Regions from separate parts of the Bradyrhizobium sp. Pa8 genome, predicted to be linked through region 2. Evidence: predicted binding sites of a transcription regulator. Region 2 holds the regulator's gene; each other region holds the start of a gene.

What was found. Region 2 encodes PhoB, which activates phosphate uptake and scavenging genes when phosphate is short. Its sites were predicted from a motif close to TGTCATNNANCTGTCAT; they were not measured.
Positions count from the first base shown of each region.
Region 1: the regulator PhoB is predicted to act here: its motif matches at 2,481-2,497, upstream of ACKWRH_RS43210 (toxic anion resistance protein).
Region 3: the regulator PhoB is predicted to act here: its motif matches at 3,061-3,077, upstream of ACKWRH_RS13410 (inorganic phosphate transporter).
Region 4: the regulator PhoB is predicted to act here: its motif matches at 4,897-4,913, upstream of ACKWRH_RS35895 (phospholipase C).

Region 1 is NZ_CP176767.1:9,087,697-9,095,043, reverse strand. It holds gene ACKWRH_RS43215 (substrate-binding domain-containing protein) at 1-1,289, opposite strand, end outside; gene ACKWRH_RS43210 (toxic anion resistance protein) at 1,355-2,413, opposite strand; gene ACKWRH_RS43205 (tannase/feruloyl esterase family alpha/beta hydrolase) at 2,712-4,373, shown strand; gene ACKWRH_RS43200 (ATP-dependent Clp protease adaptor ClpS) at 4,424-6,133, opposite strand; gene ACKWRH_RS43195 (DHA2 family efflux MFS transporter permease subunit) at 6,254-7,347, opposite strand, start outside.
Region 2 is NZ_CP176767.1:9,242,399-9,249,745, forward strand. It holds gene ACKWRH_RS43910 (aspartate aminotransferase family protein) at 1-765, opposite strand, end outside; gene ACKWRH_RS43915 (GcrA family cell cycle regulator) at 1,222-1,734, shown strand; gene phoB (phosphate regulon transcriptional regulator PhoB) at 1,972-2,679, opposite strand; gene phoU (phosphate signaling complex protein PhoU) at 2,694-3,410, opposite strand; gene pstB (phosphate ABC transporter ATP-binding protein PstB) at 3,422-4,243, opposite strand; gene pstA (phosphate ABC transporter permease PstA) at 4,240-5,085, opposite strand; gene pstC (phosphate ABC transporter permease subunit PstC) at 5,087-6,076, opposite strand; gene pstS (phosphate ABC transporter substrate-binding protein PstS) at 6,220-7,233, opposite strand.
Region 3 is NZ_CP176767.1:2,959,893-2,967,239, reverse strand. It holds gene ACKWRH_RS13425 (ImuA family protein) at 1-177, opposite strand, end outside; gene ACKWRH_RS13420 (putative DNA modification/repair radical SAM protein) at 341-1,576, shown strand; gene ACKWRH_RS13415 (UdgX family uracil-DNA binding protein) at 1,576-3,018, shown strand; gene ACKWRH_RS13410 (inorganic phosphate transporter) at 3,126-4,754, shown strand; gene ACKWRH_RS13405 (M20 aminoacylase family protein) at 4,861-6,033, opposite strand; gene ACKWRH_RS13400 (GMC family oxidoreductase) at 6,245-7,347, shown strand, end outside.
Region 4 is NZ_CP176767.1:7,562,139-7,569,485, reverse strand. It holds gene ACKWRH_RS35915 (efflux RND transporter permease subunit) at 1-1,976, opposite strand, end outside; gene ACKWRH_RS35910 (efflux RND transporter periplasmic adaptor subunit) at 1,990-3,183, opposite strand; gene ACKWRH_RS35905 (ABC transporter substrate-binding protein) at 3,424-4,215, shown strand; gene ACKWRH_RS35900 (GNAT family N-acetyltransferase) at 4,230-4,748, shown strand; gene ACKWRH_RS35895 (phospholipase C) at 4,965-6,710, shown strand; gene ACKWRH_RS35890 (cytochrome-c peroxidase) at 6,727-7,347, shown strand, end outside.

The sequences.
Region 1 (7,347 bases), 150 kb from region 2:
CCGTTGGCGCGCAATTCGAGCGCACGCGCGAGCAGGCCGGCCTGCTCGTTGTCTTCACCGCTGGCGCGCGCCGTCCACAAGACGTGATCGCTGAACGGCATGATCAGGATCTGATCCGACTTGGTCCATTGCACCAGCATCTCGCGCGTCCGCGCCGGCGTGAGCAGGAAGCGCATGGCGTCGAGCAACTGAGTCTCGCCCGGGCCCTGCATGCTGCCGGAGACGTCGAGGCAGAGCGCGGTCAGCGACGGCCGCCGCAACGCCTCCTGATAGATCAGCAGCGCCTTCTGGATCACCGCCGGCTCGGGGGGGCGGATCACGGTTACCGGCCGCGATGGGTCGAGATTCGTCTTCGGGTCGGCCGCAAGCGGCGTGGCGCGGCCGATCTCGACCCGCCGGCCGGTCTTGGCGATCTTGCCTTGCGCGTCGCCGTTGAGCAGGAAGGTCTGCAGATCGGTGAAGAAGCCTTCGACGACCTTGCCGCGGCCGCGGTCGACGAAGCCGAGCGGGGAATCCGCGATCGCCACGCCGTCAGCCGGATAGATCGCGTAGAGTGGCTCGTGGTTGTCGGCGATCAGCTTGTCATTGGTTTCCTTGATGACGGCTTCGTAGTTCCAGATCGCCTGGTAATGCGCGCCGCTGCGCTCGCCGTCGCGATAGAGGTCGGCGAGCCAGCCGCTCGAGCCCGCGCTGCGCTCGACGCCTTTCAGCAATCCGCGCGCCGTCGCCAGCACCTCGGGCTTGTCGAGATCGCCGGCCTCGATCAGGTCGGGCTTGCCGATGCCGGCCGCCAGCATTGCAAGATAGGCGGCGGCGCCCGAATTCGACTGCGTCGCCGACGTCATCAGGAATTTCAGCTTGCCGCCTTCGACGGCGGCGAGGATGTCCTTCGCCGTCACCTTGGCGCCGATCCAGCCCAGTGCCTGCGCCTTGGAGCGGCGCACGCCGAGAATGACCGGCATCTGCACGATCGACTTGACCATCTTCACGCGCCGCGTCGTGTCGAACATATCGATCCAGATCGAGGCGGCCGGCCAGACGGCGTCGGCGCCGGGATCGCCGGCCTTCAGCGCGAGCGCGATGTCGAGCGAGCCCTGATAGCGCATGGTGCACGTCGCGTTACGCGACTTGCAGAACTCCTGCACCAGCGGCTCGAGAATGTCGTTCTCCGAACCCGAGAGAATGGTGAATTGCGGCCCCGGGGCGCCGCAGCCCGACAGCAGCGCGGCCATCAGCGGCACGGCCGCAAGCAGCACCAGCGGGCGCCGCAGGAAACGGAAAGTTCTCATGCGCGAGCCTTCATGCCGCAGTTCTTATGCAGACGCTTCATCGAGAAACCGTTGCGTGAGGCGCATCAAGGCGTGGCCTTGGAGATCGCGGACTTCAATTCGTCCGTCAGCTGCGCCATCCGATGCTCGATCTCGGCGCGCTTGTCGCGGCCCTCTTGCTGTACCGAGAGCACGCCCGCAATGGTGTCGATCAAATCCCGGTTGGTCTTCTCCAGGGTCTGGATGTCGACGATGCCGCGCTGCGACTGCTTCTCGATCTCGATCGCCTGGGTCTTCATCATCTCGGACGCCTGGCGCATCATCTCGTTGGTCGCGTCCGTGATGGTCTTTTGCAGCTCCAGCGCCGATTTCTGCCGGTTCAGGCCGAGCAGCAGGATCATTTTCTGCTTCCACACCGGGATCGTCAGCTCGGTCGTGGCCTGCAAATTCTCGATCAGCGTCTCGTCGCCGGACTGGACGATGCGGATCTGCGGCAGTTGCTGGATGCCGATCTGGCGCGCCTGCTGGAGATAGAAGACGCGCTTCTCGAGCCGGTCGAGCGCCTGGACCGCGTCCTGATAGGTCTGCGCGGCGAGCATGGCGTCGCTGCCGGCAGCTTGCGCCTTCGCGCTCCGCTCCATCTCGATGAGCTTGCCGCCGCGGAACTCCTCGGTGAAGGCCTTGCCGGCGGCGATATGTGCATCGAGCTGGCCGAGCGCGCCCCTTGTCTGTTCGTAGAGGTCGTCGAGCAGCGCGATGTCCCGGCGCAGGACTTCCTTGTTGCGGTCGAGCTCGACGCAGACCCGGTCGATCTGCGAGGCGACGTCGTTGAACTGTTCGGTGAAGCGGCGCAGCCGTGCCTCGGCCGACGAGAACAGGCGCGCGAGAAAGCCCTTGTCCTTGAGATCGGCCGGATCGAGCCCGCGTGCCTTGCCGAGGATGTCGGTCAGGAGCTTGCCGGTGGCGCCGAGCTCACGGTTCTGGGTCTGGGCGAGAATGCGGTCGGCGAATTCGACCACGGAGCGCTGCGCGCGCTCGCCGAATGTCACGAGGCGCGACCGGTCCGAAATGTCGATCTCGGACTTGATGCGTGCGACCACAGAGGCATCCGTCGGTAACGCCGGGACATTGATCGTTTCGCTCACCACTTGCTCCTTGTTCTGCACGGTCATGATAGCATGCCGACGAGACAGGCAGGTAACTCCAGGTCGTATGACAGATTGATGACAGCCTGTGGATTTGGTCGGTCGCGAGGCTTTCCGAATTCGGGGCAGGGGCAGGATTTCCCATAAAAGTCAGATCTCTATGGGTGCGTGGGGCGACCGGGCAGGGCGATGTTTCCGTTGATGGCGATCGCGGCGCGCGTCGCGGCGATTGACGACCGGCAATCCGATGCATTGAATCGACCGCCTGAACGATAACAAGGCAGCAGGGATGGAAACGATGGCGCGCAGGATTGCGAAGCTGAGTGTGTGGCTTGCGGGTGCCGCGGCCGCGTTGAGCGCGAGCAGCGCGTTTGCCGCGACGCTGGCGGAGAATGCCGACACGGTCTGCAAAGGGCTCATCGGCGGCGCCGATGCCGTGAAGATCGATTCCGCGACATTGCTGGCGCCGTCACAACTGGCCGTCGCCGAACGCGGGCCGACCCCGTCGGGGCGCGTCACGCCGGCCAATCCCGCCTTCTGCAAGGTGCTTGGCCATATCGACCCCATTGATCCCAAGGCGCCGCCGATCAAGTTTCAGGTCAACCTGCCGATCGAATGGAACGGGCGCTCCGTGCAATATGGCGGCGGTGGTTTTAACGGCGTGCTGATCACCGGCCTTGGGCTGCCGCCGGCCTATCCCTTCGACAAGCCGTCGCCGCTGGCGCGCGGTTTTGTCACCTACGGCACGGACTCCGGCCATGAGTCCAAGCCGGGCGAGCCGCCGCAGGTATTTGCACTCAACGACGAAGCCTTCGAGAATTTCGCTCACCGCGCCTACAAGAAGGTGCGCGACGCTGCGGTTGCGCTGATGGAGCGCGCCTACGGCAAGAAGCCGGAAAAAATGTACTTCATGGGCTCCTCCGAGGGCGGCCGCGAAGGCCTCACCATGGCCCAGCGCTACCCCGACGATTTCGACGGCATCTTCGCGCGCGTGCCCGTGATCAACTGGGTTGGCCTGCAGCATGCCGGTACGCGTTCGGGCCTTGTGACCATGGGCGAGGGCTGGATCAATCCGACGCAGGTCAAGCTCTTTGCCGATGCGGTGCGCACTGCCTGCGACAAGGCCGACGGCTCCGATAAGACGCTGGTGCACGATCCCGTGGCCTGCAAGGCCGTGTTCAAGGTCGAGACGCTGCGGTGCGAGGCCGGCAAGACCGGCGATCAGTGCCTGACCGAGGCGCAGATCAAGGCAGTCAGCACGCTGCATGGGACCTACAAATTCCCGTTCGTGCTCGCCAATGACCTCGATGACTATCCGGGCTGGGGCGTCTCGGGCGAGGACACGCCGGCGATCGGTCCGACCGGCGGCTGGTCCGCGTGGTGGCTCGGCAGCGCGCCACCGGCGCAGCCGCCCGCGCCCAACAACGGCATCGCCTGGATCTACGGCGCCGGCGGCATTCAATATGTGTTCGCCCGTGACCCCAAGCTCGACGTCACCACCTACAATGTGGAGGACCACAAGGCCCGGCTGATCGAGGTCTCGAGCCTGATGGATTCGACCGATCCGGATCTCAGCCGTTTTCGCGGACGCGGCGGCCGGCTGATCATGCTCGAGCACATGGCGGATTATGCGCAGAGCCCCTATGCCGGCATCCGCTATTTCGAGAGCGTCGAGCGCAAGCTCGGCAAGGCCGAGACGGCGGAATTCGCGCGGCTCTACACCGCGCCCGGCGTCGACCATGTCGGCTCCGGCGCGCCGGCCAATGTCGACATGCTCAGCGCGCTGGTCGATTGGGTCGAGAAGGGCAAGGCGCCGGGCGATCTCGAAGTCGCCGAGCAGAAGGTCGAGGCGCCGTCGTTTGCGGTGACGCGCGCGATGCCGCTGTGCCGTTGGCCGTCCTGGCCGCACTACAAGAGCGGCCCGGTGACGGAGGCGGCGAGTTTTACTTGCGCGCCGTGAGGCGGCCAACGTCGCCTGACGAAGGGCAAGGCGAGGGACATACGCACCGCTCATCCCGCCGCCATCGCCTGTGCGCCTCCCAGCAACTGCGCATTGAGCCGGCCGCCGGAGAACAGCATGTCGTCGAGCGCCTCATCGATGTCGGCTGACACGACGGAATTGCCCCCGTCGCGCGCGAGGCTCGCTTGCGCCAGTCGTCGCATCAATTCCTTGATGAACGCGCAACTCGTGCCCTCGCTGCGGCGGGCCGCTTCGGCGATGACCGCGTCCTCGATTGGCAGTCCCTTGCCGTAAAGCCTGACCAGCTTGCCGCGGCCGATCTCATCAGGAAGGGGCACTTCGATGGCCTGATCGATGCGGCCCGGGCGACCGGCGAGGGCGCCTTCGAGGTCCTCCGGCCGGTTCGTGGTCAGGACGAACAGGATGTCCGCGTCCTCTTTCAGCCCGTCCATTTCGTTGAGCAACTTGTTCAGCATGGATTCCTCGCACGGTCCCATGTCATCGCGGTCGCGGGCGATGAGATCGACATCCTCGATCACGACCATCGACGGCTGGAGCAGCCGCGCCAGGCTCATATATGCCCCGAGAAGACCGATTTGTTCGGCGGTAATGATCAGCGTCGTATGCCCGGGCAGGTGTGTCGCGAGATAGCGGATCGTATGGGTCTTGCCGGTGCCCGGCGGCCCGTACAGCAAGATGCCCTTGCGCGTCGACTGACCGAGCCGCCGCAACTGTTCGCGGGTGTTGACGAAGGTCAGCACGTTGCGATCGAGCAGCCGCAAGGTCTGCTCCGGCAGGATCACATCGTTGCGCGCGACCTCAGGCAATCGATGCACGGTGATGCCGCGCGAGCGCCCGCGATAGTCCGAGTCGGCATCGAGCGACAGGATTTTGCCGCGATAGGTCCGCGCGGTTTGCACGGCCTCTTCCAATTCACTGAAGCATTGCTGGACGAGATCTGCGCCCGCGGTGCCTGATGGTACCAGGATCTCGATCCGAATACCCGGCTCGCGGCTGTATTCGCGGTGTGCGCAGAGCAAGACCGCATAGCGGAGAGCGTCCTGCTCGCACAGCCACAGTCCGTTATCCAGACACTTGACCGGGCTCTTCTCGCCCACGTCGACGTCGGAATATTGCAGCGGGGCAATTGCGACCGCATAGCGGCCGCTCTTGAGGAGCCGCGAAATCGACAGCGTTTCGTAGCGATGCTCCTCGTTCAGCCCGAACAACCGGATGGCCTTGCCGAAGAGCCGGTCCACTGCTGCCTGGACATCGACCCGCATGTGGCCGGGAAATTGGCGGATCGTGGTCACGAGTTTGCTACGCGCCGTGCTGGCAAAGTGCCAATCAAGAACGTCGCAAGCAAAGTCGAAATTGTCTTCTTGTTCGCTCGAGGGCCCGTCCGCTGCACGCATGCATTCGCGGCACAGCCAGACGGTGCGATTGCCGATCCGAACGTCCGTCTGTCCCTCCGGCTTGCCACACAGTTCGCAAGAAGTCTTGATCACCTCAAGCGTGACCTGCAGTCGGTGGCCGGCCAGGCAGATGGATTGTTGCGCGGACTTGAGAAGGGCTTCGGCCACGGATTGCGGGTAAGGCCCGCAAACCGCCTTTTCCTTCTGCTCGATTTGAGTAATCAGCGCGGTCGCTTCACGCTCCGATTTGCCGAAAACCTGACGGAGCATGTCCATCACGAATTGGTCCGGCGTGTCGTCGTCATTATGAATTACGAGCTGGGTCGGCTGGTTCTCGCCACGCATACTATTCATCACGAAAGGTCTCCGGAACAATCTATGATTGAATAGAACGAATAGGGAACATAAAAAGAACCGGCCGTCAAGCGTGACGGCCGCGACAAATTTCAATCGATGGGCGAGGCCCTAATGCGCCGGTCCACCCGCCGCCTTCACGCGCCGGGTCATCACCACCGCGATCGCCGCGAGCACCAGCACCGCGCCGATCACGGCAAAGGCGTCGGTATAGCCCATCACCAGCGCCTGGCGCTTGACCGTCTTGCCGAGCGCGATGATGGCCTGCTCGCGTGCGGCGTGGGGGTCCGGTACGCCGTGGGCCATGAAGTAGTCCGTCATCTGCGCGATGCGGGTGCGGACTTCCTCGCGGCCGAGCGTGACCGACTGGCCGATGATGTTGGAGTGAAACTGCTCGCGCTTGGTGATGATGGTCGCGAGCGTCGCCGTTCCGATCGCGCCGCCGAGATTGCGGAACATGTTGCTGATGCCGGAGGCCGCGGCCGCGTCCTGCGGCGCGATGCCGCCTGTCAGCACCGAGGTCAGCGGCGTCAGCACCATCGCCTGGCCGACGGCGCGCACGATGTTCGGAATCCAGAGCTGGTCGCCGGCATAGTCCGGCGACATCGCCGTGTTCATGAAGCAGCTATAGGCGAAGATCAGAAGGCCGGTGATGGCGATGTAGCGCGTGTCGAAGCGCTGCATCAGCTTCGGGATCAGCGGGATCAGCACCAGCTGCGGCAGGCCGGTCCAGGCCAGCACGTTGCCGATCTGCTCGGCATTGTAGCCTTGGGCCTGGCCGAGATAGGCGGGCAGGATATAGACGGAGCCGAACAGCGCGAAGCCGACCATCGTCATCGCGATGGTGCCGAAGCCGAAATTGCGCTGTGTCAGCAGGCGCAGCCGAATCAGCGGCTTCTCGATCGTGAGCTCGATCGTGACGAACAGCGTCAGGCTGACGGCCGCGATCACGGCGAGCTTGACGATGAAGGGCGAGGAAAACCAGTCGTCCTTGTTGCCTTCCTCGAGCACGGCCTGCAGTGCCGACAGCCCGATCGCCATGGTGAAGATGCCGGCCCAGTCGCCTTCCTTCAAGAGACCGAGCTGCATCTTCTGCTTCTCCAGCGTCAGATAGAGCGCGGCCACCATCACCGCGGTCGGGATCACGTTGACGAAGAAGATGGTACGCCAGCCGTAGTTCTCCGTGAGATAGCCGCCGATGGTCG
Region 2 (7,347 bases):
GATCGGGAAACCGCCACCGAGCGCTTTGGCCAGCGACATCACGTCAGGCGTGACGCCGGTGCGGCGATGCGCGAACAGATCGCCGGTGCGGCCCATGCCGGTCTGCACCTCGTCGAACGCGAGCAGCAGGCCCTTCTCGTCGCAGAGCTGGCGCAACGCCCTCAGGAAGGCGGGCGTTGCTGAACGCACGCCGCCCTCGCCCTGGATCGGCTCGATCAGGATGCCGGCGGTCTGCGGACCGATCGCCTTCTTGACGGCTTCGATGTCGCCATGCGGGACCTGGTCGAAACCGTCCATCGGCGGGCCGAACCCCTCGAGATATTTTGCCGATCCGGTCGCGGCGAGCGTTGCCAGCGTGCGGCCGTGGAAGGCGCCTTCGAAGGTGATGATGCGGTAACGTTCCGGATGACCCTTCGAGAAGTGATGATGGCGGACCAGCTTGATCACACCTTCCAGCGCTTCAGCGCCGGAATTGCAGAAGAACACGAAGTCCGCGAAGCTTTCGTTGCACAGACGCGCGGCAAGCTTCTCGCCGTCCGGGCTCTGGAACAGGTTCGACATGTGCCAGAGTTTGGTGGCCTGCTCCTGCAACGCCTTGACCAACGCAGGATGAGCATGGCCGAGCGCATTCACCGCCACGCCCGAGGTGAAATCGAGATAGCGATCGCCGTTGGTCGCAATCAGCCAGCAGCCTTCGCCGCGCTCGAAACCGAGGTCGGACCTGGCGAAAACGGGGAGCAAATGCGGCGCTGCGCTGTTAGTCATGACGATCACTTGAATGTTGCGGACGGCGTGAGCGTGCATTGCGCAACGCACCATTGACCGGCCCGGAAAACGAAACGTGCCGCCTTTTAAGGGCGGCACGCCCGACTATCTTATGCCTGGTGAAACCGGTGTCAATGCCGCCCGGAAAGCCTCGCGAAACGCAGAATCCGTAGTCTTGCGGTGGCGATTTTGCGTGTTTCCGCCACGGAACATGTGGAAGCGAGTCGGCGGACTCTTGCGCGTGAGTCACGCCATATTGTAGCGTTTGGCTTGTCAGATACGACATCTCGTGCAGCAGTTCTGATCCTCTAAGTCCTCATGTACCGGCGTAAGCGTTCGGGCGCATCTGGTGCGCCCGGCGAGCCTTAAGGGATTCTGGCGGCACGGGTTTTTCGAAGCTTAGGCATTCGCCGTGCGGCCGCCAGGATGGCAGGCGCCGGCGAAGGAAAGGGTGCAATGACCGTTTTGACCTGGTCGGATGATCGCGTCGAGCAGCTGAAAAAGCTCTGGGAGGCCGGACTTTCGGCCAGCCAGATCGCCGCTGAACTCGGCAATGTGACCCGCAATGCCGTGATCGGCAAAGTGCACCGGCTCGGCCTGTCGGGCCGCGCCAAGAGCCCTTCATCGGCAGCGCCCCGGCCGCGCAAGGCGCGCCCCGCCCAGCACATGATGCGGGTGACCCGGCCGATCGCACGCGGCAACACCGCGCTGGCGCAGGCCTTCGAAGTCGAGGTCGAGGCCGAACCGGTCACCTACGACAACGTCGTGCCGATGAGCCAGCGGCTGTCGCTGCTGGAGCTGAACGAGGCCACCTGCCACTGGCCGGTCGGCGATCCCTCGAGCCCGGATTTCTTCTTCTGCGGCGGCAAGGCGCTCTCAGGCCTGCCCTACTGCGCCCAGCACTCGCGCGTGGCGTATCAGCCCGCGGCCGATCGCCGGCGCGCGCCGGCGAAGCCGGGTCCGCGCTGAGTTATCGGAATTCACTGATTGCCAAGACGGCGCCGTCACGCGATGACGGCTCCAATGACTCGGTGTCATCCCCGCGAACGCGGGGATCCATAACCACAGGGCGCAGTTGTTGCGCGAGATGGTCACTTCGAGTCTTCGCCAAACCACGTCCTGTGGTTATGGGTCCCGGGCTCGCGCTGCGCGCGCCCCGGGACGACGGCTGAGCCGCAGCTCGCTAAAACCAACACCCGCTAAAGCTTACGCCTGCTCCGCCTTCGCAAAGCGATCGTCCAGTGCGTAGCCCGCGCCGCGGACGGTGCGGATCGGGTCCTGCTCGCGGCCGAGATTGAGCAGCTTGCGCAGGCGGCCGATATGGACGTCGACGGTGCGCTCGTCGATGTAGATGTCACGACCCCAGACGCTGTCGAGCAGCTGCTCGCGCGAGAATACGCGGCCGGGATGCTCCAGGAAGAACTCCAGCAGGCGATATTCGGTCGGACCGAGATCGATCGGCCGGCCCGAGCGCGCCACGCGGCGCTTGTCGCGGTCGAGCTCGATGTCGCCATAGGCGAGCACGGTGGCGAGCCGCTCCGGGCTGGCGCGCCTGAGCAGGCCCTTCACGCGTGCCAGCAGCTCCGGCACCGAGAACGGCTTGACGATGTAGTCGTCGGCGCCGGTCGCAAGACCCCGCACCCGCTCGCTCTCCTCGCCGCGCGCGGTGAGCATGATAATCGGGAGCTGCTTGGTCTCGGGCCGGGTGCGCAGCCGCCGGCACAGCTCGATGCCGGAAAGGCCCGGCAGCATCCAGTCGAGCACGATCAAATCAGGGATGTGCTCCTTGAGGCGGGTGTCGGCATCGTCGCCGCGCATCACCGTCTCGACGTCATAGCCGTCGCCTTCGAGGTTGTAGCGGAGAAGCTCGGTGAGAGCTTCCTCGTCCTCAACCACCATAATGCGTGCGCCCATGGTGTCGTCGCTCCTTAAGTGTTCGGGACCGTCGTGGCGAAGGTCGTCATGTCGCCCTTCGGCCGCTTGTCGGTGATCGCGTGGCCCTCGATCATGTAGAACACGGTCTCGGCAATGTTGGTGGCGTGGTCACCGATGCGCTCGATGTTCTTGGCGCAGAACATCAGGTGGATGCAGAACGAGATGTTGCGTGGATCCTCCATCATGTAGGTGAGAAGCTCGCGGAACAGCGAGGTGCAGATGGCATCGACTTCCTCGTCGCCCTTCCACACCGCCATCGCCGCCGGCAGATCGTGCGCGGCATAGGCGTCCAGCACCGACTTGACCTGCTGCTGCACGAGGTCGGTCATGTGCTCCAGGCCGCGGAACAGCTTGAGCGGATGGAAATCGGTCTCCAGCGCCGCGACGCGTTTGCCCATATTCTTGGCGAGGTCGCCGATCCGCTCGAGATCGGTCGCGACGCGCATGGCGCCGACGATCTCGCGCAGATCGACCGCCATCGGCTGGCGGCGCGCGATGGTGAGCACGGCGCGCTCCTCGATCTTCTTCTGAAGCGCATCGAGCTCGGCGTCGATGGTCACGACGCGCTGGCCGAGCGCGACGTCGCGGCGGATCAGCGCGTCGACGGAGTCGACGATCATGCGCTCGGCGATGCCGCCCATCTCGGCGACCAGGCGCGTGAGCTCCTGGAGGTCGGTGTCGAAGGCCTTTGCGGTATGTTCAGAACCCATGTTCCGTCTCCTCAGCCGAACCGGCCGGTGATGTAATCCTGCGTGCGCCGGTCGGTCGGCGACGTGAAGATCTTGCTGGTGTCGTCGAACTCGATCAGCTCGCCGAGATACATGAAGGCGGTCTTGTCGGAGACGCGCGCCGCCTGCTGCATGTTGTGGGTGACGATCGCGATCGTGTAGTTCTCGGACAGCTCCTGGATCAGCTCCTCGACCTTGGCGGTCGAGATCGGGTCGAGCGCCGAGCAGGGCTCGTCGAACAAGATCACCTCGGGCCGCACCGCGACCGTGCGGGCGATGCAGAGGCGTTGCTGCTGGCCGCCGGAGAGCGACAGGCCGGAGGCGTTGAGCTTGTCCTTGACCTCGTTCCACAGCGCGCCGCCGCGCAGCGCCTTCTCGACGCGGTCGTCCATCTCGGACTTCGAGATCTTCTCGTAGAGACGGATGCCGAAGGCAATGTTCTCGTAGATCGTCATCGGGAACGGCGTCGGCTTCTGGAACACCATGCCGACGCGGGCGCGCAGCAGATTGAGGTCCAGCTTGGGGTCGAGGATGTTGGTCTGGTCGAGCATGAGCTGACCCGTGACGCGCTGGCCCGGATAGAGGTCGTACATCCGGTTGAAGATGCGCAGCAGGGTGGACTTGCCGCAGCCCGACGGGCCGATGAACGCCGTGACGCGGTTGGTGCCGAGCGCCAGATTGATGTTCTTCAGCGCGTGGTGCTCGCCATAGTAGAAGTTGAGGTTGCGAACCGTCACCTTGGCGGGCGCCTCGGGCAGCGGCTGCGAGCCGTGCTGAACGGCGGGCGTACTGACGGAAACAGACATTTCGCTCATTTTGCAGTCCTCTCGGCGCTAAGAATGCGCGCGCCAATGTTCAGGGCAAGCACGGTCAAAGTGATCAGCAAGGCGCCGCTCCAAGCGAGCTGCTTCCAGTAGGCGTAGGGGCTCTGCACGAAGTTGTTGATGGTAACCGGCAGGTTCGCCATCGTCTTGTTCAGGCCGAGGCTGAAGAACTGGTTCGACAGCGCGGTGAAAAGCAGCGGCGCGGTCTCGCCGGCGACGCGGGCGGTGGCCAGCATCACGCCGGTGATGAGGCCGGAGCGCGCGGCGCGATAAGCGATGCGCTTGATCACCAGCGAGCGCGGCAGGCCGAGCGCGGACGCCGCCTCGCGCAGCGCGTTCGGCACCAGCAGCAGCATGTCCTCGGTCGTACGCAGCACCACCGGAATGACGATGACGGCGAGCGCAAGACTGCCGGCGATCGCCGAGAAACCGCGCATCGGCACCACTACCGCGCCGTAGATGAACAGGCCGATGATGATCGAGGGCGCCGAAAGCAGGATGTCGTTGATGAAACGGATCACCGAGGTCAGCTTGTCGTTGCGGCCGTACTCGGCGAGATAGGTGCCGGCGAACAAGCCGAGCGGCGCGCCGATGCCGACACCGAGCACCGTCATGATCAGCGAGCCGACGATCGCGTTGCGCAGGCCGCCTTCAGTCGAACCCGGAGGCGGAGTGTCCGCGACGAAGATCTCCAGGTTCAAACCCGCAAGGCCGTTGTAGAGCAGCGTGACTAGGATCAGCGCGAGCCAGGTGACGCCAAAGGCGGCGGCGCCGAAGCAGAGCCCGCGGACCACGATGTCCTTGCGGCGGCGGCGTGAATAGATCGGGTTCATGTTATTTTCCCGCTTTCTGGTCCAGCCGCATCAGCATCAGCCGGGCAGCCGCGAGCACGAAGAACGTCAGCACGAACAGCAGGAGACCGAGCAGGATCAGGCCGGACTGGTGCAGGCCGTCACTTTCGGCGAATTCGGACGCGATCGCCGCCGAGATCGTGGTGCCCGGCGCGAAGATCGACGAGGAGATGCGGAACGAATTGCCGATGATGAAGGTCACCGCCATCGTCTCGCCGAGCGCGCGACCCAAGGCCAGCATGACACCGCCGATGACGCCGACGCGGGTGTAGGGGATCACCACACTGCGGACGACTTCCCAGGTGGTGCAGCCGACGCCGTAGGCGGCCTCTTTGAGGACCGGAGGCACCGTCTTGAACACGTCGACCGAGATCGAGGTGATGAAGGGCAGCACCATGATCGCAAGGATCAGCGAGGCGTTGAACAGGCTGAGATAGGACGGCGGTCCCGCGAAGATAGCCCCCAGCACGGGAACGCCGTCGAAGATCTTGATCATGAAGGGCTGGAAGGTGTTGGCCAGGAACGGGCCCAGCACGAAGAAGCCCCACATGCCGTAGATGATCGAGGGGATGCCGGCGAGCAGCTCGATCGCCATGCCGATCGGGCGGCGCGCCCATTGCGGGCAGAGCTCGGTGAGGAAGATCGCAATGCCGAGACCCACGGGAATGGCGATCAGCATCGCAATGAAGGAGGTGACGAGCGTGCCGTAGATCGGTCCGAGCGCGCCGAGAACCGGCGGATCGGCTGACGGCGCCCAGCGCTGCGTCCACAGGAAGGAGATGCCGAATTCCTTCATCGCCGGGAAGGCGCCGACGATCAGCGAAATGATGATGCCGCCGAGGATGAGCAGCACCGAGATCGCGGAGAGCCGCGTGATCCAGTAGAAGGTGACGTCGCCGAGCTTGAAGGCGCTCAAGGCCTTGGCGCGGTCGTACGGTCCGGCGTCGTCGATTACATCGCTCTGAACGGCCATCTCTGCCACGCCGATCCCCTGTGCCCGTTTGATATACGCTTGTTGTCGGTCTTGTTGTCGGTCTTGCGCTCCGGATGCGGCGCGAGGCCGATCCGGAGCGGAGGTCTTGCGAGATCCCGGCGCCCAGTCCGGGACGAGAGCGCTTAGCTCTTGATCTCGGCAGCCCAGGTCTTCTCGATCAGCTGGACGACCGGGTCCGGCATCGGGATGTAGTCGAGCTCTTCAGCCGCCTTGCCGCCGTTCTTGAAGGCCCAGCGGAAGAACTTGATGGCTTCCTGCGAGGCCGCCTTGTCGGTGGCATCCTTGTGCATGAGGATGAAGGTCGCCGCCGTGATCGGCCAGGACTTGTCGCCGGGCTGGTCGGTCAGGATGACGTAGTAGCCCGGAGCCTTGGCCCAGTCGGCGTTGGAAGCAGCGGCCTGGAAGGCCTCGACGGTCGGCTGCACCGGCTTGCCGGCCTTGTTGACGAGACCGGTGTAGGTCAGCTTGTTCTGCTTGGCATAGGCGTACTCGACGTAGCCGATCGAGTTCTTGGTCTGGCTGATGTTGCCCGACACGCCTTCGTTGCCCTTGGCGCCGACGCCGACCGGCCACTCGACGGCGGTACCCTCACCGACCTTGCTCTTCCAGTCCGCGCTGGCCTTGGCGAGGTAGTTGGTGAAGTTGAAGGTGGTGCCCGAGCCGTCCGAGCGGCGGACCACGGTGATCGCGTCCGACGGCAGCTTCACGTTCGGATTGAGCTTCTTGATCGCGGCGTCGTCCCACTTGGTGATCTTGCCGAGATAGATGCTGGCGAGGGTCTCGCCGTCGAACACCATCTCACCGGGCTTCACGCCCTCGATGTTGACGACGGGAACGATGGCGCCCATCACCATGGGCCACTGGACGAGGCCGTCCTTCTCGAGCTGCTCGGCCTTGAGCGGCGCGTCGCTGGCGCCGAAGGTCACGGTCTTGGCCTGGATCTGCTTGATGCCGCCGCCAGAGCCGATCGACTGGTAGTTCAGACCGTTGCCGGTCTCCTTCTTGTAGGCGTCAGCCCACTTGGAATAGATCGGGAACGGGAACGTCGCGCCGGCACCCGTGATGTCGGCAGCAAAGGCCGCCGTCGCCGATGCGGCGACCAAGCCGGCAGCGACGATAGTTTTGATGAAATTCATGGTGGTCTCCATACAGGGGAGCGAAGCGCCGTCCGCGCCCGATCGCGCTCCCCGTGCCGCCCCTTTAGGAGCGGTCGGCTGTGCTTTTACGAAGGTTTCGTGACAGCTGGATGA
Region 3 (7,347 bases), 3.3 Mb from region 2:
CCGGCCCTCGCAAAACACCTCGTGGATCACCGCGCGCGCGAGCCCGCCCTTCAGCGCGCTGTCGACCTCGCCGTGGCCGAGCGCGACGCGATCGTGCTGATGCACGACCTCCGCCGTCTCGATGCGCTCGATCTGGCCGCGCAAGGTCGCAAGCGCGTTCATCCGTGCGCCGCTCATATACGCCGCTCCTTCAGAGGTGATTGCCGAGGGTCTCAAAAATAAGAACCTGCGGCTGGCTCGTTTGTTCATGATATGTTCTAATATAAAGCTAACAGCGGCCGGGGAGTCAATCGAATTGGTGCTCATCCGGATTCGTAAGCTGAATCAAAGGGATTCCACGATGGACGTACAACGCAAGCTGGAGATTCTGGCCGATGCCGCCAAATACGACGCGTCGTGCGCCTCCAGCGGTACCGAGAAGCGGGATTCCAGCGATGGCAAGGGCATGGGCTCGACCGCGCCGGGCATGGGCATCTGCCATTCCTACGCGCCGGACGGACGCTGTATCTCGCTGCTCAAAGTGCTCCTGACCAACGCCTGTAATTACGACTGCCTTTATTGCGTCAACCGCGCCTCTTCCAACGTGCCGCGTGCCCGCTTCACCATCGACGAGGTGGTCAAGCTCACGCTCGACTTCTACCGGCGCAACTACATCGAGGGACTATTCCTCTCCTCCGGCATCATCCGCAGCCCCGACTACACCATGGAGCAGGTGGTCAGCGTCGCGCGCAAACTGCGCGAGAAGCATCACTTCCGCGGCTACATCCATCTCAAGACCATTCCCGAGGCCGACGACGCGCTGATCGCAGAAGCCGGCAAATATGCAGATCGCCTCTCCATCAACATCGAAATGCCTGAGGAGACGAGCCTGCAGCAATACGCGCCGGAGAAGGATGTGCGTGCGATCCGTCGCACCATGGGCCGGCTGCGGCTGAAGCTCGATGAGGCCGAGGAAAACCGCAGCACAAAGACGAAGGCGAGGCCGCAGCGCTTCGCGCCCGCCGGTCAGAGCACGCAGATGATCGTCGGCGCCGACGCGGCCTCCGATCACACCATCCTGCACACCAGCGCCAATCTCTACGGCTCTTACCGGCTGCGACGCGTCTACTACTCCGCCTTCAGCCCGATCCCCGATGCCAGCCGCGCTTTGCCCTTGCGCGCGCCGCCCTTGCTGCGCGAGCACCGGCTCTACCAGGCCGACTGGCTGATGCGCTTTTATGGCTTTGACGTCGGCGAGATCGTCGACGACAGCGCGATGCTGCCGCTCGACATCGATCCGAAGCTCGCCTGGGCGCTGCGCCATCGCGACCGCTTCCCGCTCGACGTCAACCGCGCCAGCCGCGAGGAGCTGTTGCGCGTGCCCGGCTTCGGCACCAAGGCGGTCGAACGCATCATCGCGACACGGCGCACCACCACGATCCGCCTCTCCGATCTCGCGCGACTGCACGTGCCCCGCAACAAGGCGCTGCCTTTCATCGTCCTCAGCGATCACCGCCCCGCCCCGCACCGCCTCGACGAGGCGCGGCTGATCGAGCGGTTCAAGCCGAAGGCAACACAACTGGGGTTTGGCTTCTGATGCAGTACATCACCCTCGACACCGAAACCGACTTCGACGGCTGGCGCAAAGCCGCGCGGTCGCTCGTGCTGCATCATGTGCAGCCAACCGATGTCACCTGGACCGTACAAGGCGGCGAAGCCGAGTTGTTCGCGCCGCCCGCCCCGTCTCCGATACTTGAGGTGAATGATGGCACCTTCAATGTGTCGGCAAAATTCGTCGATCTCGCCAAGGCCGCGATCCTGCATCGCGACGGCGAGCGCTTTGCGATCCTCTATCGCCTGCTCTGGCGATTGAAGGACAATCACGATCTCATCGAGGTCGCGACCGATCCCGATGTCGCGCAGGTCACGGCGATGGCACGAGCAGTCCATCGCGACGAGCACAAGATGCATGCCTTCGTGCGCTTCCGCGAGATCGGACGCGAGCGCGCAGCGCATTACGTCGCCTGGTTCGAGCCGGAGCATCACATCGTCGAGCTCGCCGCGCCGTTCTTCGCCAAGCGCTTCGCCGACATGCCCTGGTCGATCCTGACACCCGATCTGTGTGCGCATTGGGATGGCCACGCGCTCTCGTTCACGTCGGGCGTGAGCAAGAGCGAGGCACCCGGCGAAGACCGGCTGGAGGAAACCTGGCTGCGCTACTACGCCAGCATCTTCAATCCGGCCCGGCTCAAGGTGAAGGCGATGCAGACGGAGATGCCGAAGAAATACTGGAGGAACCTGCCCGAGGCGTCGATCATTAAGCCCTTGATCGAGGACGCCGAGCGCATGACCGGCGCCATGATCGCCAATGCCGCAACCGATCCGCACAAGCCCCAGAAGCGGCCGGAGGCTCCGATGTCACGCAAGCTGGCTGCCGACGATTTCGAAGCGCTCCGCGAGGAGGCCGCCCATTGCCGCGCCTGCCCGCTCTACAAGGACGCGACGCAGACCGTGTTCGGCGAGGGCCCGAAAGACGCCACCATCATGCTGGTCGGTGAACAGCCAGGCGACAAGGAAGACCTCGCCGGCCACCCCTTCGTCGGCCCGGCCGGCCAGATGCTCGACCGTGCGCTTCAGGAAGCCGGCGTCGACCGCAACAAGGTCTATGTCACCAACGCGGTCAAGCACTTCAAATTCGTGCCGCGCGGAAAGATCCGTCTGCACCAGAAGCCGGCAACGCCGGAGATCCGGGCGTGCCGGCAATGGTACGAGCGGGAAGTTTCGGCAATCCAGCCCGAGCTCATCGTGGCAATGGGCGCCACCGCCGCGCAGAGCGTGTTCGGCAAGATCACCCCGATCGGCAAGACCCGTGGCCGGCTCATAAACCTGCCCGACGGACGCAAGGCGCTGGTGACGGTGCACCCGTCCTATCTGCTCCGGCTGCCCGATCCGGAAGCCAAAGTGCTGGAATATCAGCGCTTTGTCGAAGACCTGAAGATTGCGGCCGCCTTGCAGAAGCAAGCCCCGCGCGCCGCCTAAATACTGGCAAATACTGGAGGGAAAGCGACTTTACGACGCAGTTGTCATCCAGCCTTCAAATCCATCGCGGACAATAGCCCTTCAAATTAGTTAAGGGGCGTCCAAAAATGACAGATGTTGCATTCGACCGTGCGGTAGGCGATCCGACGCCTGTCCAGCCGGCTTCCAGGCCAAATCTCGACAAGGGTTTTAACCCGCTCACGATGATCCTGTTCTTCGGCATCCTTGCCGCGGGCCTGCTGTTCGTCGCCTACAGCATCTATGTCGACGTCAACGCGACCGGCACGAAGGTGACGACCTTCCTGCCCTACATCCTGCTGTTCGTCGCACTGCTGATCGCGCTCGGCTTCGAGTTCGTCAACGGCTTCCACGACACCGCCAATGCGGTGGCGACCGTGATCTACACCCATTCGCTGCCGGCCGAATTCGCGGTGATGTGGTCGGGCTTCTTCAACTTCCTCGGCGTGCTGCTCTCCTCCGGCGCGGTCGCCTTCGGCATCGTCTCGCTGCTGCCGGTCGAGCTGATCCTTCAGGTCGGATCCAGCGCCGGCTTCGCCATGGTGTTCGCACTCTTGATCGCCGCGATCATCTGGAATCTCGGCACCTGGTATTTCGGCCTGCCCGCCTCCTCCTCCCACACGCTGATCGGCTCGATCATCGGCGTCGGCATTGCCAACGCCGTGATGCGCGGCCGCGACGGCACCTCGGGCGTCGACTGGAGCAAGGCCACCGAGATCGGCTACGCGCTCCTGCTGTCGCCGCTGTTCGGCTTCATCTGCGCCGCCGTGCTGCTGCTGCTGCTCAAGTTCATCGTGCGCAACCCGGCGCTCTATGCCGCGCCTGAAGGCAACAAGGCGCCGCCGCTGTGGATCCGCGGCCTGCTGATCGCGACTTGCACCGGCGTCAGCTTCGCCCACGGCTCGAACGACGGCCAGAAGGGCATGGGCCTGATCATGCTCATCCTGATCGGCACCGTGCCGACCGCCTACGCGCTCAACCGCGCGCTGCCGGAGAGCCAGGTCGCCCAGTTCCAGAAGCTCTCGGAGGCTGCCTCCAAGGTGATCGCGGCCAAGGGTGCTGGTCACTCGATCATCGGCGATCCCCGTCCTGCGGTGACGCAGTACATCACCTCGCACCACATCAGCGAAGGCACCTACCCCTCGCTGTCGGTGCTGGTGAAGGATGTCGGCGACCAGGTCGCGAAGTACGGCTCGCTCAACAAGGTACCGGCGGAAGTGGTCGGCAACACCCGTAACGACATGTACCTGACCTCGGAAGCGATCCGCTTCCTGATGAAGGACAAGGAAAACGACCTCAACAAGGAAGAGGTCGCGACCTTGAACGCCTACAAGGGCGGGCTCGATAGCGCCACCAAGTTCATCCCGACCTGGGTGAAGGTCGCGGTCGCCATCGCGCTCGGCCTCGGCACCATGGTCGGCTGGAAGCGCATCGTCGTCACGGTCGGTGAGAAGATCGGCAAGACCCATCTCACCTATGCGCAGGGCGCCTCCGCCGAGCTCGTCGCCGCCGCCACGATCGGTGCCGCCGACGTGTTCGGCCTGCCGGTCTCGACCACCCACGTGCTGTCGTCGGGTGTCGCCGGCACCATGGCCGCGAACGGTTCGGGCCTGCAGATGGCGACCATCCGCAACCTGCTGATGGCCTGGGTGCTGACGCTGCCCTGCGCGATCGCGCTGTCGGCCACGCTGTATGTGATCTTCTCGCGCATCTTCTGAAGCCGATCACCACTCAAAGACATCACCACTCAAAGACATCACCACTCAAAGACAAAGGGCCCGTGCGATGCACGGGCCCTTTTCGTTTGCGCTTCGGGGTTCGGCGTTACGACGCCGCGAGCGATTCCTCGACAAGCTTGACCCAATAGGACGTGCCGAACACGATCGCCTCGTCGTTGAAATTGTAGGCGGGGTGATGCAGGCCGGCGCTGTCGCCGTTGCCGCAGAAGATGAAGGCGCCGGGCCGCGCTTCCAGCATGTAGGCGAAATCCTCGCCGCCCATCAACGGCGGCATCTCGTGCACATTGGCCTCGCCGGCAACGTTCCTGGCGATGCGCCGCGCCACCTCGGTCTCCGCGGCGTGGTTGTTCACGACAGGGTAGTTGCGCTTGTAGTGCAGATCGATCTTGGCGCCGGTGATCTGCGCCACGCCCGCCACCACTTCGTGCACGCGCTTCTCGACCAGCTTGCGCACCTCCGGCGACAACGTGCGGATGGTGCCCCTCAACGTCGCAGTTTGCGGAATGACGTTGCGGGCATTACCGGCGTGGAATTCGCAGATCGAGATCACGGCCGATTCGAGGGGATCGACGCTACGGGCGACGATCGACTGCAGCGCGGTGATCACCTGCGCGCCGACCAGCACGGAATCGACGCATTTGTGCGGACGCGCGGCGTGGCCGCCGAGGCCCTCGATCATGATGTCGACCTCGTCCGTCGCCGCCATGATCGGGCCCGGCCGGATCGCGAACGAACCGATCGGAATGCCCGGGCCGTTGTGCATGCCATAGACCTGCTCGATGCCGAAGCGCTCCATCAGGCCGTCCTTGACCATGGCCGCGCCGCCGGCGCCGCCCTCCTCGGCAGGCTGGAAGATCACCACAGCATCGCCGGCGAAGTTGCGGGTCTCGGCGAGGTAGCGGGCCGCACCGAGCAGCATCGCGGTGTGGCCGTCATGGCCACAGGCGTGCATCTTGCCCGGAGTCTTGGAGGCGTAAGGCAGGTTGGTCTGCTCGTCGACGGGCAGCGCGTCCATGTCGGCACGCATGCCGATCACCTTAAGCCCGTCGCCGGCCGGCTTGCTGCCCTTGATTACGCCGACCACGCCGGTCTGCCCGAGGCCGGTCACGACCTCGTCACAGCCGAACTCGCGCAGCCGGTCCGCAACGAATGCTGCGGTGCGGTGGACGTCGTACAGCAGCTCCGGATGCTGGTGGATGTCCCGGCGCCAGGCCTGAATATCGGGTTGGAGGTCGGCGACGCGGTTCACGATGGGCATGGAGGGTCTCAAGCCTTGATGGGAATACAGGACTGTCTACCATGCAAGCACCAGTCCACCTAACTCCCGCGGATCGAGGGTCCCCTGTGCTCTCGTCATGGCCGGGCTTGCCACCATCTTGTCTTGGCCATCCACGTCTGACTATTAGGACGGAAAGCGCGTGGATGCCCCGGACAAGCCCGGGCATGACGCCTGTTTGGGTGGAAGCAGAATGCCGAGGCGGCTCGAAGGTGAGTTTGACTACGTTGTCGTCGGAGCCGGCACGGCCGGCTGTATCATCGCCAACCGCCTCTCGGCCATATCAGGGAATCGCGTCCTCATTCTCGAAGCCGGCGGCGACGACAACTGGATCTGGTTCCACATTCCGGTCGGCTATCTCTTCGCGATCGGCAATCCGCGCTCGGACTGGATGTTCAAGACCGAGGCCGAGCCGGGCCTGAACGGCCGCTCGCTGGCCTATCCCCGCGGCAAGGTGATCGGCGGCTCTTCGGCGATCAACGCCATGATCTCGATGCGCGGACAGGCCGCCGATTACGACCACTGGCGCCAGCTCGGCATGACCGGCTGGGGCTATGACGACGTGCTGCCGCTGTTCAGGAAACTCGAAGATCACTTCCTCGGTGCTAGCGAGCATCATGGCACCGGCGGCGGCTGGCGCATCGAGGCGCCGCGGCTGTCATGGGCCGTTCTCGACGCCGTCGGCGATGCCGCCGAGGAGATGGGCATCAAGCGCATCCCGGATTTCAACACCGGTGACAACGAAGGCACCAGCTATTTCCACGTCAACCAGAAGCGCGGCCGGCGCTGGTCGTCGGCGCGCGGCTTCCTCAAGCCGGCGCTGAACCGTCCCAACCTGCGACTCGAGAAGAACGTGCTGGTTGATCGTCTCATCATCGAGCAGGGCCGCGCCGTCGGCGTGCGCTTCATCCAGAATGGCGAGGTCATCGAGGCGCGTGCCAAACGCGAAGTAATCCTCTCGGCAGGCTCCATCGGCTCGGTGCAGGTGCTGCATCGCTCCGGCATCGGCCCCGCCGACTGGCTGTCGCCGCTCGGCATCGACATCGTGATGGACAAGCCCGGAATCGGCCGCAACCTTCAGGACCATCTCCAGCAGCGCGCGATCTACAAGGTCGAGGGCGTGCGCACGCTGAACGAGACCTACTACAATTTGTTCCGCCGTGGCCTGATGGGGCTCGACTACGCCTTCCGCCGCCGCGGACCGCTGACCATGGCGCCGTCGCAGCTCGGTATCTTCACGCGCTCCGACGCGACGCGCGCACGCGCCAACATCCAGTTCCACGTGCAGCCGCTGTC
Region 4 (7,347 bases), 1.7 Mb from region 2:
TCCATGATGGTCGCGAGCTTGTCGTTCAGCCCGTAGACCAGCGAACGCAGATCCTCGCCGGGTCCTTTGCGCGCCGACCAGTCCTTCAGGATGATGTAGGCGACGCCGGCATTGGCAAGGCTGGCGCTGTTGTCGAGCGCGGAGATGCCGGCGATGGTGATAACCTGCTGGACTCCAGGGGTGCCCTTGATGATATCGGCGGACCTGTCGAGCACCGTCTGGGTTCGTTCCAGCGAAGCGCCGTCGGGCAGTTGCACGGCCGCGATCAGATAGCCCTGGTCCTCGATCGGCAGGAAGCCGGTCGGCACCCGCGACAGGCCGTAGCCGCCGATCCCGATCAGCACCAGTGCGAATGCGACCGAGATCGTGCTGTTCCTGCACAGCACGCCGATGAGGCGCGTGTAGCCCCGCTCGACACGGTTATAGACGGCGTTGAAGCCGCGGTAGAAGAAATTGCGCTGCTCCGGCGGCACCGTCGGCCGCAGCCAGAGCGCGCATTGCGTCGGCTTCAGCGTGGCCGCGTTGATGGCGGATAGTAGCGCGGTCGCCGCGATCACCAGCGCGAATTGCGAATAGATGCGCCCGGTGAGGCCGGCGAGGAACGAGGCCGGCAGGAACACCGAGATCAGCACCAGGGTGATGCCGACGATCGGCGCGAACAGCTGGTCCATTGCCCTGATCGCGGCGTCGTGGCCGTTCATGCCCTGCTCGATGTTGTGCGCGGCGCCTTCGACCACGACGATGGCGTCGTCGACGACGATGCCGATCGCGAGCACGATCGCGAACAGCGTCGACATGTTGATGGTAAAGCCGAGCGCCGCCATCGCCGCGAAGGCGCCGATGATCGTCACCGGCACGGTGGTCGCCGGCACCAGCATCGCGCGCCAGTCCTGCAAGAACACCAGGATCACGACCAGCACAAGCAGGCCGGCCTCGATCAGCGTCATGTAGACCTCGTGCACCGAGGCCTCGACGAATTTGGTGGTGTCGAACGGCGTGTCGTATTTGATGCCTTCGGGGAATCGTTTGGCGAGCTCCGCCATCTTCTTCTCGACGGCCTGCTCGACCTGGAGGGCGTTGGCGCCCGGCGACTGGAACACGCCGATGCCGGTGGCCGGCTGATTGTTCAGCGAGAAGATCTGGCTGTAGGTCTGCGCGCCCAATTCGACCCAGCCGACGTCGCGCACGCGCGTGACGTCGCCGCTGGTGCCTGATTTGACGATGATGTTCTCGAACTGGGTGGTGTCGTCGAGGCGGCCGTTGACGTTGAGCGTGTACTGGAACGCCTGGCCCGGCGGCGTCGGCGGCGCGCCGACCTGGCCGGCCGAGACCTGCTGGCTCTGCTGCTGGATCGCCGTGACGACGTCCGACGGCATCAGTCCGCGGACCTGGAGCTTGTTCGGATCGAGCCACACCCGCATCGAATACTGGCCGGCGCCGAACACCGTGACGTTGCCGACGCCGGGCAGGCGCGAAAGCTCGTCGCGGATGTTGATGGTGGCGTAGTTGCTCAGATAAAGGCTGTCGAACGTCTTGTCCGGCGAGGTCAGCGTCACGAACAGCAGGATCGAGGTCGATTTTTTCTGGACGGTGACGCCCTGGTTCTGCACGGAGGTCGGCAGCTGCGACAGCGCGCTGGAGACGCGGTTCTGCACCAGCACCTGCGCGAAGTTGAGGTCGGTGCCGATCTTGAAGGTCACGGTCAGCGTATAGGTGCCGTCGGAGCCGCTGTAGGACTGCATGTAGAGCATGTCCTCGACGCCGTTGACCTGCTGCTCGATCGGCAGCGCGACGGTGTCGATCACGGTCTTGGCGCTGGCGCCGGGATAGCGCGTGGTGACCTGCACCGTCGGCGGCACCACGTCGGGATATTGCGCGACCGCGAGGTTGAACAGCGCGACGCCGCCGATCAGGATCATCAGAAGCGCGATGACGTTCGAGAGGACCGGCCGCTCGATGAAGAATTTCGAGATCATGGCTGGCGCCCCCTCACTTGGCAGACGCCTGCGGCTGCTCGATCTTCGTCAGTTGCGGATCGATCTTCTGACCCGGGATCACGCGCAGCAGCCCAGCTATCACCACGCGGTCGTCCGGCTTCAAGCCGCTTTCGATCACGCGCAGGCCGTTGTCGACCTGACCGATCTGCACCTTGCGTTGCTCGACAATGTTGTCGCTATTGACCACCAGGAGATAGCGGCCGCCCTGGTCGCTGCCGAGCGCGGTGTCGGGCACGAGGAGGGCGCTCTTGTCCTGGTCGAAGGGCACCCGGACCCGGACGAAATAGCCGGGCAGCAGCGCCCGCTTGTCGTTGGGCAAGACGCCGCGCACCGCGAGCGTGCCCGTCGATGTATTGAGGGTCGGCGAGATGTAGTCGAGGTGGCCTTCATGCGGATAGCCGGTCTCGGTCTGGAGGCCCACCTGGACCGGCAATTGTTTGAGGTCGGCCACGGTCAGCCCGCGGCGGATCGCTTCGGCGCGGATGCGCAGGACGTCCTGCTCATTGACCGTGAAGTTCACCCAGATCGGGTCCAGCGCGACGATGGTTGCGAGCTGGGTCGGGGAGGAGACGCCGACGAGTTCGCCGATCGAGACCAGGTGCGCGCTGACGATGCCGTCGAACGGCGCGCTCACCTTGGTGTAGCCGTAATTGACCTCGGCAAGCCTGGTATTGACCTGGGCCTGCTGCAGACTGGCCTGAGCGTTGTCGCGGGTCGATGTCGAGGTGTCGAGCGTGGACTGCGAGACCGCCTGGCGCTGCACAAGCTCGACCTGCCGCTTGAAATCGGCTTCGGCCTGCTTGAGCGTGGCCTGCGCGCCGACCTCGGCCGCCTGCGCCTGCTCGAGTTTGAGCTTGTAGGTCTCCGGCTCGATTAAGAAAAGCTGGGTGCCCTGCTTGACGAAGCTGCCGTCCTGATAGTCGATCGATTGCAGGAAGCCCTGCACGCGCGCCACCAGATCGACGCTCTTGACCGGCGCGGTGGTGCCGGTGGCTTCGACATAGCGCGTCACCGCGCGCTGCACGGGCGCCGCGACGTCCACCTTCGGCGGCGGCGGCGCCACGAACGTGTTCTTGTCCTCGCAGCCGGCGAGCGCCACCACGGCCGCCGTGGCGACGAGTGCCCGCCCGACATGTCTCCACGCTCCGTTCCGTTGTGCGAGATCAGCGGGATTCGCGCAGGTCATTCGGTGGCCCCCGATTATTGTCTGTCGGTGTGGCAGGCTACCAACAAATGCCCGGCCGTGGAACACCATAGCCATGGCGGTCACCGGCCTTGCACTGCAAATGGCGCAGTGGCCTTTGACAGGTTTGTCATGGCAAACCGCTTTTCACCGGGTGCATGATCGACCAGAATTGTGTCAAAGGCCGAGTGACGGAAACGAAGCGGTCGAGAAGCAGAGAAGAAAAGGTGAGGAGAACATGACATGCCCACGTCCCTCCAGGCGGCCCTTGCCGGCCTCGTTTTCGCAGCGGCAGTCGCCATGCCCGCGCTAGCCGATGGCCTGAAGGACGAGATCGCGCCGACCGGCAAGCTGCGGGTCGCGATCGCGATCAGCCCGGCGGGCGGCGCGTTCTGGTCGACCAAGACCGAAGCCGGCTATGCCGGCGTGCCGGTCGACCTCGGCAAGGAGATGGCCGGCCAGCTCGGCGTCCCCGTCGAATATGTCGTGCACCAGAATTCCGGGCAGATCACCGACGCAGCCGGCAAGGGGACGTGGGACGTCACTTGGCTGCCCAAGGATCCCGAGCGCGAGACCAAGATGATGTTCGGCCCGATCTACGAGGTCGCGGATGCCACCTACATCGTCAAGCCGGGCTCGACCATCACCAATTTCGCCACGCTCGACCAGGCGGGCATCAAGGTCGCGGCGGTCAACGCCACCACCACCATGCGCGGCGCCGTCGCGCATCTGAAGAACGCGAAGGTCACGGGCTATCAGACCTATGACGAGATCTTCGGCCTGCTCAAGAGCGGCGAGATCGACGCCTTCGCGCTGTCGCGCGACCAGCTCAACAAGATGGCGCAGAAGATTCCGGGCACGAAGGTGCTGGACGAGACGTTCAAGAAGACGGTGACCGCCGTCGCCGTCCGGCTCGGCCACAGCCAGTCATTGGCATTCGTCACAAAGTTCATGACGGACGCTGTTGCGAACGGCACCTTGCGCAAGGCCTATGACAACAACGGCCTGAAGGATACGCCGATCCGGACGGAGTAGCGGCAGGCGGCGTCATGGCCAGCGAGATTCAGATCCGTGCTTTCTTGCCGGCGGATACAGCCGCTGTGCGCGAGCTGTTCATCCGGATCAATCGTCTGTTGGCGCCTGACCATTTGGCGGAGGCGTTTGAGGGATACATCACCCGCTCCCTCGCGGAGGAGATCGATCGTCTCGCCGATTACTATGCGAGCCGGAATGGCGGTTTCTGGGTCGCCGTCGATGGCGGCGAAATTGTCGGCATGTTTGGACTGGAGGCCTTTGGCGAGCGCGCGATGGAGTTGCGTCGCATGTATGTTGCTCCCGGCGCGCGGCGCCGGGGCATCGCGCGCAAGATGCTGGCGTTTGCGGAAGAGGAGTGCCGCCGCCGCAACCGGCGGGAATTGCAGCTGAGCACGTCCGAGCTCCAGCAGGATGCGCTGGCGCTGTATCGAAACGCGGGATACGAGAAATTGCGCGAAGAGATCGCCGATGCCGCCAGCAACAAGACACTGGGCGGCGGCATTCGTCGCTACCATTTCACCAAGCGGCTCTGACGATCCCTGCCAAGTTCTTCGCCTGCTATTGCGGCTGGCTCACGGCTCCGCGGTTCACGCACCCCGGCCGCCGAGGCGGCGTTCGCGTTGGTCGCTGGTGTGAAAAATCTCGTCCCGGCCACTACGCAAAGTGTCTCGTGCGTCAAACTGACACAGCTCTGTCATTGCGTGACGCTAATGTCCCGAAGGTCGGCTTCAATCCTTCGGGGCATAACAATGAAATCCAGACTTCTGACGACGGTCGCGTTTTTCGCGGCCGCGACGGCACTCGCCTGCACGCTTCCCGTCCTCGCGGACGATTTCGGCCGTGACCGGGATCACGGGCATGATCAAGGTCGCGACAACGATCACGATCACGACCGTGATCATCACCGTCATCCGCATGACATCCACACCGAGACGCCGATCAAGCATCTCGTGATCATCTTCAACGAGAACCGCTCGTTCGATCATTACTTTGCGACCTATCCGAACGCGGCCAATCCGTCGGGCTCGATCCCCTTCGTGCCGAAGCCGCATACGCCGAAGGTCAACAATCTCGCCAACGCGCATTTGCTGGTGAACAATCCGAACAACAGCGCGGCCAACGGCACCGGCGCGACGGACCCGTTCCGCCTCGACCGTACCCAGGCCAACACGCGCTCGCAGAACCACTCCTACACGCCCGAGCAGCAGGCCGTGGACAACGGCAAGGAAGACCTGTTTCCGAAATTCACCGGCCGCGGCACCGCCGGCGGCGCCGGCGCGTTCGGCACCAACGGTCAGGTCATGGGCTATTTCGACGGCAACACCACCACCGCCTTCTGGAATTACGCCCAGCACTTTGCCATGAGCGACAATGCCTGGACCGACACTTTCGGTCCGTCGACGCAGGGCGCGCTCGCGGTGATTTCCGGCCAGACCAATGGCGCGCAGAACATCGTCGGCACCTCGGCGTCGATCGCCGACGGCCAGGGCGGCCTGACGCTGATCGGCGACACCGACCCGGCCTACGATTCCTGCTCGAGCACGAGCAGCACCGTGCTGATGACAGGCAAGAACATCGGCGACCTGCTCAACGACGAGCGCATCAGCTGGGGCAGCTTCATGGGCGGCTTTGACCTGACGCTCAAGAATGCCAACGGCACCACCGGCTGCGCGCGCACCACGTTCTCCAGCAACGTGAACGGCACGATCGTGGACTACAGCCCGCACCACGCCTGGTTCCAGTACTACAAGTCGACCGCCAACCCGACCCATGCGCGGCCGAGTTCGGTCGATGCGATCGGCCACACCTACGAGAAGGGCGGCAAGACCGTCGATCCGGCCAACCACGCCTACGACCTCGAGGACTTCTACGCCGCCGTGAAGGCCGGCAATTTCCCGGCCGTCTCCTACATCAAGATGTCGGCCTACCAGGACGGTCACGCCGGCAACTCCGATCCGCTCGACGAGCAGGCCGGCAATGTCGAGCTGATCAACTTCCTCCAGAAGCAGCCGGAGTGGCGCGAAACCGCGGTCATCATCACCTATGACGACTCCGACGGCTGGTACGACCACCAGTACGTTGTACCGAAGACCGCCTCCTACGATCCGACCGCCGATCAGGTCAACGGTCCGGGCCTGTGCGGCCTCGGCCCCAACAAGCAGCCTGCGCCGAAAGGTCTCGTCGGCAAGCCGGTGAACGGCCGCTGCGGTCCCGGCACGCGCATTCCCTTCATCGTGGTCTCGCCCTACGCCAGGACCAACCACGTGAGCAGCACCTACATCTCGCAGGCGTCCGTGGTGCGGTTCATCGAGGACAACTGGCTGCGCGGCCAGCGTATCGGTGGCGGCTCGTTCGATGCCAACTCCGGCTCGATCATGGACCTGTTCGACTTCGATCAGGATCACAGCCATGACTACCGGACCGACGCGCTGTTCCTCGATCCGACCTCCGGCACGGTGATCACCAGCCCGTCGGACGAGCATCACCACCACTAGTCCAACGGGACGATTGATGAACAGCCGCACCATGTGGCTTCTCGGCGCCGGCCTGCTTTGTCTGGCCGGCGCCGTCTTTGCGGCCGGGACGCAAGGACTTGCGGAGACGAGCCAGCTCGGCGCGAACCCGAATCCGGTTCGCCTCATGCGCCCGCCCGTCGCGCCATTGTCCGCGATGGCGCAGCTCGGCAAGGAGATCTTCTACGACGCCTCTCTGTCGTCGTCCGGCGCGCTGTCCTGCGCATCCTGCCACAGCCCGGATCATGCCTACGGTCCGCCCAACGACGGACCGGTGATGCTCGGCGGCGCCGCCTTGTCGCGGCAAGGCGCACGCGCGGTGCCGTCGCTGACCTATCTCGATCGCCATCCGAATTTCAGCATCGGCCCCGACAAGGGCGACGACGACAATATCATCGACCTCGCGCAGATGGCTGCGATCGGCCAGCAGGCCGCGCGCACGACGAAGACGGCCGGCGGCAGCGGCGCCTCGGCGAACATCGTGCCGCAAGGCGGCCTGTTCTGGGATGGCCGCGCCGACACGCTCCAGGACCAGGCGCTGTTCCCGCTGCTCGACCCCAACGAGATGGACGGCGGCAGTGCCGAGATCGTCGCGGACAAGCTGCGCAATGCGCCTTAC